DNA from 4 places in the Enterobacter sp. AC1 genome. Region 2 is predicted to be linked to each of the others. Evidence: predicted binding sites of a transcription regulator. Region 2 holds the regulator's gene; each other region holds the start of a gene.
The links. The regulator PurR, encoded in region 2, represses purine synthesis genes. The targets are predictions, from matches to a motif close to CANGCAAACGTTTGCNTG.
Positions count from the first base shown of each region.

Region 1: the regulator PurR is predicted to act here: its motif matches at 1,297-1,314, upstream of carA (glutamine-hydrolyzing carbamoyl-phosphate synthase small subunit).
Region 3: the regulator PurR is predicted to act here: its motif matches at 2,049-2,066, upstream of purE (5-(carboxyamino)imidazole ribonucleotide mutase).
Region 4: the regulator PurR is predicted to act here: its motif matches at 1,063-1,080, upstream of M2433_RS05305 (nucleoside-specific channel-forming protein Tsx).

Region 1 covers NZ_JBNDIZ010000004.1:333,387-336,843, forward strand. The annotation lists gene ispH (4-hydroxy-3-methylbut-2-enyl diphosphate reductase) at 1-51, shown strand, start outside; gene dapB (4-hydroxy-tetrahydrodipicolinate reductase) at 257-1,078, shown strand; gene carA (glutamine-hydrolyzing carbamoyl-phosphate synthase small subunit) at 1,533-2,681, shown strand; gene carB (carbamoyl-phosphate synthase large subunit) at 2,700-3,457, shown strand, end outside.
Region 2 covers NZ_JBNDIZ010000001.1:916,841-920,297, forward strand. The annotation lists gene M2433_RS04360 (MFS transporter) at 1-134, opposite strand, end outside; gene M2433_RS04365 (YnhF family membrane protein) at 298-387, opposite strand; gene purR (HTH-type transcriptional repressor PurR) at 685-1,710, shown strand; gene punR (DNA-binding transcriptional activator PunR) at 1,728-2,639, opposite strand; gene punC (purine nucleoside transporter PunC) at 2,755-3,457, shown strand, end outside.
Region 3 covers NZ_JBNDIZ010000002.1:196,497-199,953, forward strand. The annotation lists gene mnmH (tRNA 2-selenouridine(34) synthase MnmH) at 1-319, opposite strand, end outside; gene purK (5-(carboxyamino)imidazole ribonucleotide synthase) at 405-1,472, opposite strand; gene purE (5-(carboxyamino)imidazole ribonucleotide mutase) at 1,469-1,978, opposite strand; gene M2433_RS05805 (YdgH/BhsA/McbA-like domain containing protein) at 2,150-2,359, opposite strand; gene lpxH (UDP-2,3-diacylglucosamine diphosphatase) at 2,499-3,221, opposite strand; gene ppiB (peptidylprolyl isomerase B) at 3,225-3,457, opposite strand, start outside.
Region 4 covers NZ_JBNDIZ010000002.1:93,177-96,633, reverse strand. The annotation lists gene nrdR (transcriptional regulator NrdR) at 1-256, opposite strand, end outside; gene M2433_RS05310 (DUF3251 domain-containing protein) at 409-948, shown strand; gene M2433_RS05305 (nucleoside-specific channel-forming protein Tsx) at 1,219-2,103, shown strand; gene M2433_RS05300 (helix-turn-helix transcriptional regulator) at 2,223-2,903, opposite strand; gene M2433_RS05295 (VOC family protein) at 2,918-3,283, opposite strand; gene secF (protein translocase subunit SecF) at 3,426-3,457, opposite strand, start outside.

The DNA of each region.
Region 1 (3,457 bases), on a different contig from region 2:
GTTTTCGAAGTGCCGAAAGAACTGAGAATTGATGCCCGCGAAGTCGAATAGTCCCTTTTCTGATGAAAGGCCAGCACTTCCTGTGCTGGCCTTTTTTTTACCCGTTACTTTATCGTGACGACAAAATCATGTCTTTTACTGATATTTAAGTCGGTTTCACGTTAAATTCTAATTATCGGTGTTTTCAGTTGGCAGTGCTTCTCAAGGCTGGTTAATCTGAAAACGGTTTACATCATTTTAACGTAAGAGAATAACTATGCATGATGCACAGATCCGTGTCGCTATTGCGGGCGCGGGTGGACGTATGGGCCGCCAGCTTATTCAGGCGGCACTTCAGATGGATGGCGTAGCGCTTGGCGCGGCGCTGGAGCGGGAAGGTTCATCGCTCCTGGGGGCTGACGCAGGCGAGCTGGCGGGCGCGGGAAAGACCGGCGTTACCATACAAAGCAGTCTGGATGCGGTAAAAGACGACTTCGATGTGTTCATCGATTTTACCCGCCCGGAAGGAACGCTCACGCATCTGGCGTTTTGCCGCCAGCACGGCAAGGGGATGGTGATCGGCACCACCGGTTTTGACGACGCGGGTAAGCAGGCTATCCAGGATGCATCAAAAGAGATTGCGATTGTCTTCGCCGCCAACTTTAGCGTGGGCGTTAACGTCATGCTGAAGCTGCTGGAGAAAGCCGCGAAGGTAATGGGCAACTATACCGATATTGAAATTGTTGAAGCCCACCATCGCTACAAAGTTGATGCGCCATCAGGCACGGCGCTGGCGATGGGTGAAGCGATTGCTCATGCACTTGATAAAGATTTAAAAGACTGCGCGGTCTATGCCCGCGAAGGACACACCGGCGAACGCGTGCCTGGCACTATTGGTTTCGCCACCGTTCGTGCCGGTGACATCGTCGGCGAACACACGGCGATGTTCGCCGATATTGGCGAACGTGTAGAAATTACGCATAAAGCCTCCAGCCGAATGACGTTTGCTAATGGTGCCGTCCGTTCCGCTTTGTGGTTAAAAAGCAAGAAAAACGGTCTTTTTGATATGAGAGATGTGCTTGATCTCAACAATATTTAAGAGTTATTACCCATCGTGATGTGGTTATTGCAGTCGTAATTACTTGATTGCATAGGGCAATAATTTATTGCCCTTTTATTTTGTCTGTTACATCCTGTTTTATCTATTTTTCCTTTAAAAGTATCATTATTTGTCCATTTTTCCGTTGCTGAAATGTAAATTTTGACCATCTGGTCCACTTTTCTCGGCTCCATTGCGATATTTTTTATTAAACCAGGCGCGCAAGCGTTTTCTACAGTGATTTACCTGATCTTTTTGTCGCTTAAGCAGCATTCAACCCGTCAGGTCTGCAAAAGACTAAACAAAATATCCGTTTTAAGTTGACTTTTACCCACCAAATCCCCAGAATGCCGCCGTTTGCCAAAAATCCGCTGGCAACACATTTGCATTGATCCATGACATGATTATGAATTAATATGCAAATAAAGTGAGTGAATATTCTCTGGAGGGTGTTTTGATTAAGTCAGCGCTATTGGTTCTGGAAGACGGAACCCAGTTTATCGGTCGGGCCATAGGGGCAACGGGTTCGGCGGTTGGGGAAGTCGTTTTCAATACTTCAATGACCGGTTATCAAGAAATCCTCACTGATCCTTCCTATTCTCGCCAAATCGTTACTCTTACTTATCCTCATATCGGCAATGTCGGCACCAATGCGGCTGACGAAGAGTCCTCTCAGGTACATGCGCAAGGCCTGGTCATTCGCGACCTGCCGCTGATTGCCAGCAACTTCCGCAACACCGAAGACCTCTCTTCCTACCTGAAACGCCATAACATCGTGGCGATTGCCGATATCGATACCCGTAAGTTAACGCGTCTGCTGCGCGAGAAGGGTGCACAAAACGGCTGCATCATCGCAGGTGATAACCTCGATGCGGCCCTGGCGCTGGAAAAAGCGAAAGCCTTCCCGGGCCTGAACGGCATGGACCTGGCGAAAGAAGTGACTACCGCTGAAGCCTACAGCTGGACGCAGGGTAGCTGGACGCTGGAAGGCGACCTGCCGGAAGCGAAAAAAGAGAGCGAGCTGCCGTTCCACGTGGTGGCTTACGATTTCGGCGCCAAGCGCAACATCCTGCGCATGCTGGTTGACCGCGGCTGCCGCCTGACGGTGGTGCCAGCGCAGACCTCTGCCGAAGACGTACTGAAGATGAACCCGGACGGCATCTTCCTCTCTAACGGCCCAGGCGACCCGGCTCCTTGTGACTACGCCATCGCTGCCATCAAGTCCTTCCTGGAAACAGACATTCCGGTATTCGGCATCTGCCTCGGCCACCAGCTGCTGGCTCTGGCGAGCGGTGCGAACACCGTTAAGATGAAGTTCGGCCACCACGGTGGTAACCACCCGGTGAAAGACATTGATAACAACACGGTGATGATCACCGCGCAGAACCACGGTTTCGCCGTCGATGAGACCTCCATGCCGGCTAACCTGCGCGTGACCCATAAGTCGCTGTTCGATGGCACCCTGCAGGGTATCCACCGTACCGATAAGCCAGCATTCAGCTTCCAGGGCCACCCTGAAGCCAGCCCGGGCCCACACGATGCCGCGCCGCTGTTCGATCACTTCATCGAACTTATCGAGCAATACCGTAAGACCGCTAAATAATCAGGAGCCGAGAAGACAATGCCAAAACGTACAGACATAAAAAGCATCCTGATCCTTGGCGCTGGCCCGATCGTCATCGGCCAGGCCTGCGAATTCGACTACTCCGGCGCGCAGGCATGTAAAGCCCTGCGTGAAGAGGGTTACCGCGTTATCCTGGTGAACTCTAACCCGGCGACCATCATGACCGACCCGGAAATGGCTGATGCAACCTACATCGAGCCGATTCACTGGGAAGTGGTGCGTAAAATCATCGAGAAAGAGCGTCCGGACGCGGTACTGCCAACCATGGGCGGCCAGACGGCGCTGAACTGTGCGCTGGAGCTGGAGCGTCAGGGCGTGCTGGAAGAGTTCGGCGTGACCATGATTGGCGCGACCGCCGACGCGATTGATAAAGCAGAAGACCGTCGTCGCTTTGACGTGGCGATGAAGAAAATCGGCCTCGACACCGCGCGTTCCGGTATCGCACACAATATGGAAGAAGCGCTGGCCGTCGCGGCTGACGTGGGCTATCCGTGCATCATCCGTCCATCCTTCACCATGGGTGGCACCGGCGGCGGTATCGCCTACAACCGCGAAGAGTTCGAAGAGATTTGCGAACGCGGTCTGGATCTCTCTCCTACCAAAGAGCTGCTGATTGATGAATCGCTGATTGGCTGGAAAGAGTACGAGATGGAAGTGGTGCGTGATAAAAACGACAACTGCATCATCGTCTGCTCCATCGAAAACTTCGATGCGATGGGTATCCACACCGGTGACTCCATCACCGTTGCGCCAGC
Region 2 (3,457 bases):
AACATGCCTGCAGCAGGGATCGAGACGTCCACGCCCCGGGCAATAACAGGCAGTAACCCCATCGGGGAGAATTCAGTGGTGCCAATCCCAAAAGCGCCAATCGCCAGGGCCAGCAGGGGAAAATTGATTTTCATGCGTCAACTCCGGATGCCGTGTCATGTGATGACACAGAACAAAGAAGCCGAAAGCATGACATTAATCACAAAAAATGAGAAGTTAACAAAATGGCAAAAGATTTTTGCATGAGAAGTAACAATTGGGGCGATCGGGAGGGAGAACGCTCTCCCTCCGCGTAAATCAGTGCAGCGCAGCCGTCAGACCGGCAGCCACAATCAGAGCCAGCACAATAACGGTGGTGAACAGCGAAAACTTCAGATCGGAACTCATCAATTTTTCTCCTTTTAATCCCCCCACGAAAAGTGAGCCTGCTCATTTTTGCACAGTTTACGTCAAAAATCTTCCTGGATTTAAACTGATAAACACTTTACCTCTTCCCCTTTTCATCAAGATAGGACAAAATTCCACGCTAAATTTATTAGCGTACCGGCCATTGACCCCCTCCTGACGTCCCGTGTCGTTTTCCCGGCGTGCCGCAACTCAACATTGCGAAATAAGGGTGAGAGAAGGCAAACGTTTACCTTCAAGTATTTCAGGAGTTTAGGATATGGTCTGGAGTGACATTTAATGGCAACAATTAAAGACGTAGCAAAACGCGCAAACGTTTCCACTACAACCGTATCACATGTAATTAACAAAACCCGCTTCGTGGCGGAAGAGACGCGCAATGCCGTCTGGGCCGCGATCAAAGAGCTGCACTATTCGCCAAGTGCGGTCGCGCGAAGCCTCAAGGTTAATCACACCAAATCCATTGGATTGCTGGCCACCAGCAGTGAAGCGGCCTATTTTGCCGAGATCATTGAAGCGGTAGAGAAAAACTGCTTCCAGAAAGGCTATACCCTGATTCTGGGCAACGCGTGGAACAGCATTGAAAAACAGCGCGCCTACCTGTCGATGATGGCGCAAAAGCGCGTTGATGGCCTGCTGGTGATGTGTTCCGAGTATCCGGAGTCCGTACTGTCCATGCTCGAAGAGTATCGCCATATTCCGATGGTGGTGATGGACTGGGGCGAAGCGCGCGCGGACTTCACCGATTCCGTTATCGATAACGCCTTTGAAGGCGGCTATATGGCCGGTCGCTACCTGATCGAACGCGGTCACCGCGAGATTGGCGTGATCCCGGGTCCGCTGGAACGCAACACCGGCGCGGGCCGTCTGGCCGGTTTCATGAAAGCGATGGAAGAAGCGCTGATCAACGTGCCGGAAAACTGGATCGTGCAGGGCGACTTTGAGCCAGAATCGGGCTACCGTGCAATGCAGCAGATTGTTTCCCAGCAGCATCGTCCGACCGCAGTGTTCTGCGGAGGCGACATCATGGCCATGGGCGCGCTCTGCGCCGCCGATGAGCTGGGTCTGCGCGTACCGCAGGATATTTCCGTGATCGGGTATGACAACGTGCGTAACGCGCGCTACTTTACGCCAGCGTTGACCACCATTCACCAGCCGAAAGATTCGCTGGGCGAAACGGCCTTCAACATGCTGATGGACAGGATCGTCAACAAGCGTGAAGAGTCGCAGTCCATCGAAGTTCACCCGCGCCTTATCGAACGCCGTTCCGTTGCGGATGGTCCGTTCCGCGACTACCGTCGTTAATCGCTCTACGGGGCCAGCTACGCTGGCTCCCGTAACCACTCCCGGTTCAGCGTTTCGCTGTCTCCCAGATAATCCAAAAGCCAGGCCATGGCGGGCGAGACGTCATTTTGCTGCCAGGTGAGGCAGCAGGCCGCATCCGGGAAGGGATTCTCCAGCGTCAGTTCAACCCATTCTCCGGTATCGATCCTTGGGCGCGCAAAGTGCACGGGCACCATCGCGACGCACAGCCCGGCGCTGAGGCACGTCGCCGACGATTCCCAGTCAGGGGCCACCACCCGGCGCTGGTTATCCAGAAGCCAGGTGATACGCTTGGGCAATGAACGGGAGGTATCTTCCAGCACCAGCGACGGCCAGTTGCGTAGCGTATCGTCGCTCAACGGCCCTTCCATTGCCGCCAGCGGATGATCGCGAGCCACCACGCACTTCCAGCTCAGCATGCCCATATCGCGAAAGGCGTAACGCCCCCCGACCGGGATCGCCTGCGTTGCCCCAATCGCCATCTCTGCCCTGCCATCGGCCAGCGCATCCCAGACGCCGTTGAACACCTCCTGCGAGACCCGCAATTCGACGTCAGAAAAATGACGGTAGAAATCCACGATCATTTGCCGGGTGCGTTCCGGCTTAACGATGTTATCCACCGCGATGGAAAGATGTCCCCGCCAGCCGTTGGCAATCTGCTGACACTGCTCGCGGGTGATCTGCATTTTTTTGATAACAGAACGCCCTTCCTTCAAAAACCACGCGCCGGCGGGCGTTAATTCCACATCACGATGGCGCCGTTCAAACAGCGGAACCGCCAGCCACTCTTCGAGCTGACGCACGGTGTAGCTGATAGCCGAAGGGACGCGGTGCAACTCCTGCGCCGCACCGCTAAAGCTGCCGTTACGCGCGACAGCATCGACCACTTCAAGAGAATAATCTGACCACATTTTCTGCCTGCAAAATTTTTGAATGCACCCGCCAAATATTAGCGTTTCACAAGCGGCTTTGCACTCCCTACACTCAGCGCCAACGTACACCTGCCTCCTTAAGGAGAATAAAATAATGCAACCCAGGAAAGGTTTTTTAGTCTGGCTCGGCGGCTTAAGCGTGCTGGGCTTTTTGGCCACCGATATGTACCTGCCGGCCTTTGCCGCTATGCAGGAAGATCTGCAGACGCCTGCCGCAGCCATCAGTGCCAGCCTGAGTTTGTTCCTCGCCGGTTTTGCTTTCGCACAGCTGCTCTGGGGACCGCTCTCGGATCGCTTTGGTCGTAAACCGGTATTGCTGCTGGGTCTGGCCATTTTTGCCGTTGGCTGTCTGGGGATGCTATGGGTACGCGACGCCACCTGGCTGCTGGTACTGCGCTTTGTTCAGGCTGTGGGCGTCTGTGCCGCTGCCGTCACCTGGCAGGCGCTGGTCACCGACTACTACCCGGCTAACCGCACAAACCGTATTTTCGCCACCATTATGCCGCTCGTGGGCCTCTCGCCAGCCCTTGCCCCGCTGCTGGGCAGCTGGATCCTCGCGCACTTTGACTGGCAGGCCATTTTTGCCACGCTGTTTGCCATCACGCTGGTACTGATGCTGCCCGCGTTTGCTCTCCAGCCCGCGCATAAAAAAGAGGCGCATGCTGACGCGAAGCCAATTACCTTCACTTCCCTGCTCGGCACCAAAGCGTATCGCGGCAATGTCCTGATCTATGCCGCCTGCTCGGCGAGCTTCTTCGCGTGGCTCACCGGCTCGCCGTTTATTCTGCACGATATGG
Region 3 (3,457 bases), on a different contig from region 2:
AGGCCTGGGAGATATGCGAGCGCTGGCCGCCGCGCGCGCAGCAGAGAAAACCCTCAGGATGGGCAAGGCAGGCTTCGCGCCAGGCGTTGATGCGCGCATCGCGCGTCTCACCCTTTACCAGACTGTGGCCGAGCGCCAGCGCGGCCTCGGGGCCCTGGCGTTTATAGCAGGTGCCCACGGCGGCGCGTTCGTCGTCGTTCATCAGCGGCAGGTTAAGGGCAGCGGGCATCGCGCCCTGGGCAAATTCGATCGGCGCGCGAACGTCGATTAAAGGGGTATCGGACGCGAGGATCGCGCGATAGTCCGTTCCATCGTTCATGGGTATTCCAGAAAAAAGCTAAGCAGCAATGGGCGGGAATTGTACGCCGGGGAAAGAGGAGGTCAACTCCCCGGCGGAGGGAGCGCTATTTAAGCTTTGATTGTGCCCAGACAATGCCGCTCGCATATTCCGGCGGCAGGAGAGGGATCATCGCTTCCAGCGTGGCGCTCAGGCGGTCCGTGTCGCTGTCGTTCAGGTTCAGGTGACCCACTTTACGACCCGCGCGAACCTCTTTGTCATACCAGTGCAGGTGCACCAGCGGCAGCTTCAGCCAGTCGTAGTTCAGATCGGTACCGATCAGGTTGATCATCACCGACGGGCTGTTCACCACCGGCTGGGGCAGCGGCAGGTCGGTAATGGCGCGCAGATGGAGTTCGAACTGGCTGATGGACGCACCGTTTTGCGTCCAGTGGCCGCTGTTGTGCACGCGCGGCGCGAGTTCGTTGATCAGCAGACCGGACGGGGTGATAAAGCACTCCATCGCCATGACGCCTACATAACCCAGTTCGTGCATGATGGCAGAGAGCATATCCTCCGCCTGCGCCTGCTGGTCGGCATTGGCGTGCGGGAAGGCCACGCTGGTGCGCAGGATACCGTCCTGATGCAGGTTATGCGTCAGAGGGTAAAACACCGTGCGGCCATCGTGCCCGCGCGCGCCAACCAGCGACACTTCACCGCTGAAGTTGATGCCCTGCTCAACGATGCATTCGCCGTAGCAGTCATCCGGCAGCTCGGCGGTGTCGTTCGCGCGCAGACGCCACTGGCCGCGGCCGTCGTAGCCACCCACGCGGCGCTTCACGATTGCCAGGTCGCCCAGCATCGCGAAGACGTCATTCCACTCGCTTTTATCGGACAGGAGCTGCCACGGCGCGGTCGCGAGGCCGAGCTTGTCGAACAGCTGCTTTTGCGTCAGGCGGTCAGCAATAATTGGGAACACATCGCGGTTAACAAAGGCGTTGTGACGCGCCAGCTCGCGTGTCAGGGCCGTCTCCGGCCAGCGTTCGATCTCGGCGGTGATCACGCTCTGGTGGAACGGCACGGCTTCAGGTTCAGCATCCAGCCCGACGGGCCAGACGGCAATACCCAGCGGTTCACCTGCCTGGCGCAGCATGCGGCCCAGCTGGCCGTTACCGAGGACGCAAACCTGCTTCATGCCGCACCCCGCGGGTCTGGATTGTCCAGCACCTCGTCGGTCTGGGCTTTACGCCATTCGGCCAGACGCTGGTGCAGGTCTTTATCGTGAGTCGCCAGGATTTGGGCTGCCAGCAGGGCGGCGTTTGCCGCACCCGCTTTGCCAATCGCCAGCGTGCCGACCGGAATACCGCGCGGCATCTGAACGATGGAGTAGAGGCTATCAACACCGCTTAACGCGGCGCTTTGTACCGGGACGCCGAGAACCGGCACCAGCGTTTTGGCGGCAATCATGCCTGGCAGATGTGCTGCGCCGCCCGCACCGGCAATAATCACCTCATAACCGTTCTCTTCGGCGCTTTCGGCGAAGCTGAACAGTTTGTCCGGTGTACGGTGTGCGGAGACCACTTCTACGTGGTGCGGAACATTCAGGATTTCAAAGATTTCGGCGGCGAACTGCATGGTAGCCCAGTCGCTTTTGGACCCCATCACGATGGCGACACGCGCCGGATTATTGCGGGAAGACATGCGTCTTAAAACTCCTGTGGTGCGAAACACACTGCTTTCGAGGGCACAGAGAATAGCATGTTATACGGGCAAGGAAAACGGTTGCGCGGTTAAAAGGTGAGCCGTTGTTGCCATTCATTCATAACAAAACAGACCGCATTCTGGCGGTCTGTTTTCGTTGTGCGGCAATCATTATTTGGTCAGTTCTGCGGTCATGTGCACGCGGTTGTTGAACTGTGCGCTGGTGATTTTATAAGAGGCACCCTGTTCAGCGGCCTGAGCGGCGATTTTCGCTTCTGCGCGGTCAAGGGTTGAACCGGTTGCGCTGACGCTCTGAGCGAAAGCACCGAAAGAAGCCAGAGAAAATGCGGCAACTGCAACGAAAGTTTTGATGGATTTCATGGTCGTATTCCTTAAGTAATTTATCTGGGATAGGGCATGTTGCCCTGATGTGATAAATAATAGACCGACCATGGGCTGATTAAAATCGAAACAATTTGCCGATATCATTCAATTAAATTGAATGAATTTTGCGCGAGGATTAAAACGGGAAAGCGATCAGCTCGACGCCTTCGGGCGTGACTTTGACCATCGATCCTTCGCTGTGCCAGGCGCCCAATACCACGCGGTGCGCGGGCTTGCCGTTGGCGATAAGGGAATGCACGTCAGGACGATGGGTATGGCCGTGAATGAGCCACTGGACGCGGTGCTTTTCCATGACGTTGACAACCGCCTGCGGGTTAACGTCCATGATGGTCATGGATTTGCTGCTGTTGGCGGCTTTACTGCCCGCACGCATTCTGGCAGCGATGCGGTTGCGGATGAACAGCGGCAGGGCCAGGAACAGCGTTTGGATCCACGGGGTGTGGACTTTGGCGCGAAACGCCAGGTAGCCGGTATCGTCGGTGCAGAGCGTGTCGCCGTGCATGATCAGGATCTTGCGGCCGTAGAGGTCGAGCACCTGTTCTTCCGGCAGCAGCGTCATACCGCTTTCGCGGGCGTAGCGCTTGCCGAGCAGGAAATCGCGGTTGCCGTGAATGAAATAACAGGGGACGCCAGAATCAACCAGCGCTTTTATGGCCGCAGCCATTTCACGGTGCAGCGGATTAGGGTCGTCGTCGCCGATCCAGGCTTCAAAGAGATCGCCCAGGATGTACAGCGCATCGGCGCTTTTCGCTTCACCGCGTAAAAAACGCAGAAAACCGGCGACGATCGCCGGTTCTTCCGTTTGCAGATGCAGATCTGCAATAAAGAGTGTCGCCACGAATTACTCGCTGACGGTCACGCTTGTAATCACAACGTCTTCTTTAGGAACGTCCTGGTGCATACCGCTGCGGCCGGTAGAGACGGCTTTGATCTTGTCAACCACGTCCATGCCTTCAACCACTTCTGCGAATACGCAGTAGCCCCAACCCTGCAGGCTTTCGCCGGAGAAGTTCAGGAAGTCGTTGTCAGCCACGTTGATGAAGAACTGCGCGGTTGCAGAGTGAGGCGCCTGAG
Region 4 (3,457 bases), on a different contig from region 2:
TTTCGACATCGTCTGCGCTGACGGGCCGTTTTTCGAGAGCTTTCAGCATTCCGCTGCGCAGCTTTTCTTCATTGAACGGCTCGCGCACGTCGTTACTTTTTACCACGCGCGGCATTACCAGCTCTGCAACCTCAAAGGTCGTGAAACGCTCGTTGCACACCAGACACTGCCGACGACGGCGGACGGATGACCCCTCGCCCACAAGACGAGAGTCGATGACTTTGGTATCCACAGCGGAGCAGAATGGGCAATGCATACGGTATCCCTGTTATCCGGTTAACTGATTTTCATTTTACCCTGATCTGGCCTGACAACAAAGGAAGAGCTTTTTGAGATAAAGGATCTATGTCTGACACAATGATGCTGGCTATCATTAGAGCGATCCGTTATTTCAAGGAAATAAACGCAATGACAAGACGTTACCTGAAAATTTTGCTGGTGGGGAGCCTCTTCACCCTTAGCGCCTGTGCACAGCAAACCGAAGTCCGTCAAATGAAACAGAGCGTGAATACGCTCAATACGGCGTTGGACAAACTGAACAAAGAAACGGTGAAGATCACCCAGCAAAACGCGCTGAACGCCAAATCCAGCAGCGGGGTTTATCTGCTGCCGGGCGCGAACACGCCTGCGCGCCTGAACAGCCAGGTCGGCACGCTGAAAATGTCGCTGGTGAACGTGGCGGCGAATGCCGATGGTACGCGCGCAACATTACGTATCCAGGGCGAATCCAACGATCCGCTTCCAGCCTTCAGCGGTACCGTGGAGTGGGGACAGATCCAGGGCACCACGGAGAATTACCAGGAAGTGAACGTGAAGAACCAGCTGTTCACCGCCCCGGCCAGCACGCTGGCCCCAAGCGATGTTGATATCCCGCTACAGCTGAGTGGGCTCACCCCAGAACAGCTGGGCTTTATCCGCATTCACGACATTCAACCCGCCGCGCAGTAATCCCATCCTCTTAAGCGGAGTGAAATGTCACTCCGCTAACATTTACATTTCGTATGGATTGGCAACATAAATGATTGCCGCTACAATCCCGGCCGTTTAAAGTACGCAAACGTGAACGCAATCGATTACGCGTGTGAGAGATATGTGAAACAACACATATTTTTGTGAGCAGGGATTCCTATAATAGGCACCGCAGAAACACGAAATATTTAGAAACGCAATTCGCGCATTTTTCACTCCCGGAAGGGAATTTCAATCAGTGGCATGATTATGAAAAAAACATTACTCGCAGCTGGCGCCGTGCTGGCACTGTCCTCCTCTTTCACTGTTAACGCAGCGGAAAACGACAAACCGCAATACCTCTCCGACTGGTGGCACCAGAGCGTTAACGTGGTTGGCAGCTACCACACCCGCTTCGGACCTCAGATCCGTAACGATACCTACCTGGAATATGAAGCGTTCGCCAAGAAAGACTGGTTTGATTTCTATGGCTATATGGATGCGCCGGTCTTCTTCGGTGGTAACACCGACGCGAAAGGTATCTGGAACCATGGTTCCCCGCTGTTCATGGAAATTGAACCACGCTTCTCTATTGATAAGTTGACCGGAACCAGCCTGGCGTTTGGTCCGTTCAAAGAGTGGTACTTCGCGAACAACTACATCTACGACATGGGCCGCAACAAGTCCGGTCGCCAGAGCACCTGGTACATGGGTCTGGGTACGGACATCGATACCGGCCTGCCAATGAGCCTGTCTCTGAACGTGTACGCTAAGTACCAGTGGCAGAACTACGGTGCCGCGAACGAAAACGAGTGGGATGGCTACCGTTTCAAAGTGAAATACTTTGTGCCAATTACCCAGCTGTGGGGCGGCAACCTGAGCTACATCGGCTTCACCAACTTTGACTGGGGTTCAGATCTGGGCGACAACGACTTCCGCGACCTGAACGGTAAGAAAGCGCGCACCAACGATTCCATCGCCTCCAGCCACATCCTGGCGCTGAACTACGATCACTGGCACTACTCTGTTGTAGCGCGTTACTGGCACAACGGTGGCCAGTGGAACGACGACGCGAGCCTGAACTTCGGCAATGGCGACTTCAGCGTCCGTTCTACCGGCTGGGGTGGTTACCTGGTTGTGGGTTATAACTTCTAACCAGTGCGAGATTGTGCGGGCGAGTGCCCTCACTCCTTCCCTCTCCCACGGGAGAGGGCGCAAACACAAAAAAACGGCAACATCGTTGCCGTTTTGCTTTTACCTCGCCACCCGGCTTTTTACTGCCTCACCTTGCGCAAAAAATCAGCCAAAGACCTGTCCGCACTCTCGCTAAACCGCCTCTCTGTAGTCACAATATTGAGGCATCTGTCGAGCCGGAAACAGCGATAGTCATCGCGCCGTTCGCACCACGCCGCCAGCAGCCAGCGCTCACCCCAGAAGAACAGCCCCAGCGGCTGAACCTCACGCTTAGAGAGCTGTCCGGCTTCATCACGGTAATGCAGCGCCAGCACGCGCTGGGCGGAAATCGCCTGATGAAACATGTCAAAATGGCTGCGGGAGTGGCTTTGCATGCAAAAGTCCGGGGCGTAGATACGCGCCTGTTCCGCCTTTCGCCGACTCTCCTCCGGCAGGATAGCCAGCACCTTTTCCTGCGCCGACTCCAGCTCGCGCGACAGCGACTCACCTCCCCAGGTTTTGAGCAGGCGAATCGCGACGATCAGCGCCTCTGACTCCCTGTTTGTCAGCATCAGCGGCGGCAGGTCAAAACCCGACATCAGCCGGTATCCGCTTCCCGCCTCACCTTCCACCGGCACGCCGGAAAGTGAAAGGTCGCGGATATCGCGGTAGACCGTGCGCTCGGACACGCCAAGCCGTTCCGCCAGATGCGCTGCCGTTGTCAGACGCCTGCCCCGCAGGATCTGCACAATCTGGAACAAACGGTCAGCGCGTCGGGTCATATCGTATTCCGCTCTCAGGCAGGTTGATGGAGGCCTACGCGATTACCTTCGCTGTCGGTAAACAGAGCGATAGTGCCAATGCCGCGCGGCAATTCCAGCGGCCCGAATACGCACTCGCCGCCTGCGGTAACGATGCGATCGAGCGTGGCCGCCAGATTGTCAGTATGCAGGTAGATAATAGCGCCTTCATGAGACGGTACAATGCCCTCAAATTTCGCCAGCGCCCCGCCGGTACCCGGGTCCTCATGCGGGAAAACGGCCAGTTCAGCGCAGTCCATCTTCTCGCGTTTTAACGAAACCTGCATTATTGGCTCATAAAAATTAATCGCGCGATCCATATCCGTGACCGGGATTTCAAACCAGTTAATTACGGTTTTCATACATCCTCCTGACTGTTGTTTGGGTTCGAAAAGAGTCTACGACAGGGCTCCTGACAGCATACTGTCAGGAGTGTTTGTCAGGAGCAGATAAAAAAAATCCCGGTCAACAGACCGGGATTTCGATAACGCGCTAAACGTCGCCTTACGGCAGAATGGACGGCTGATCCGCCCCTT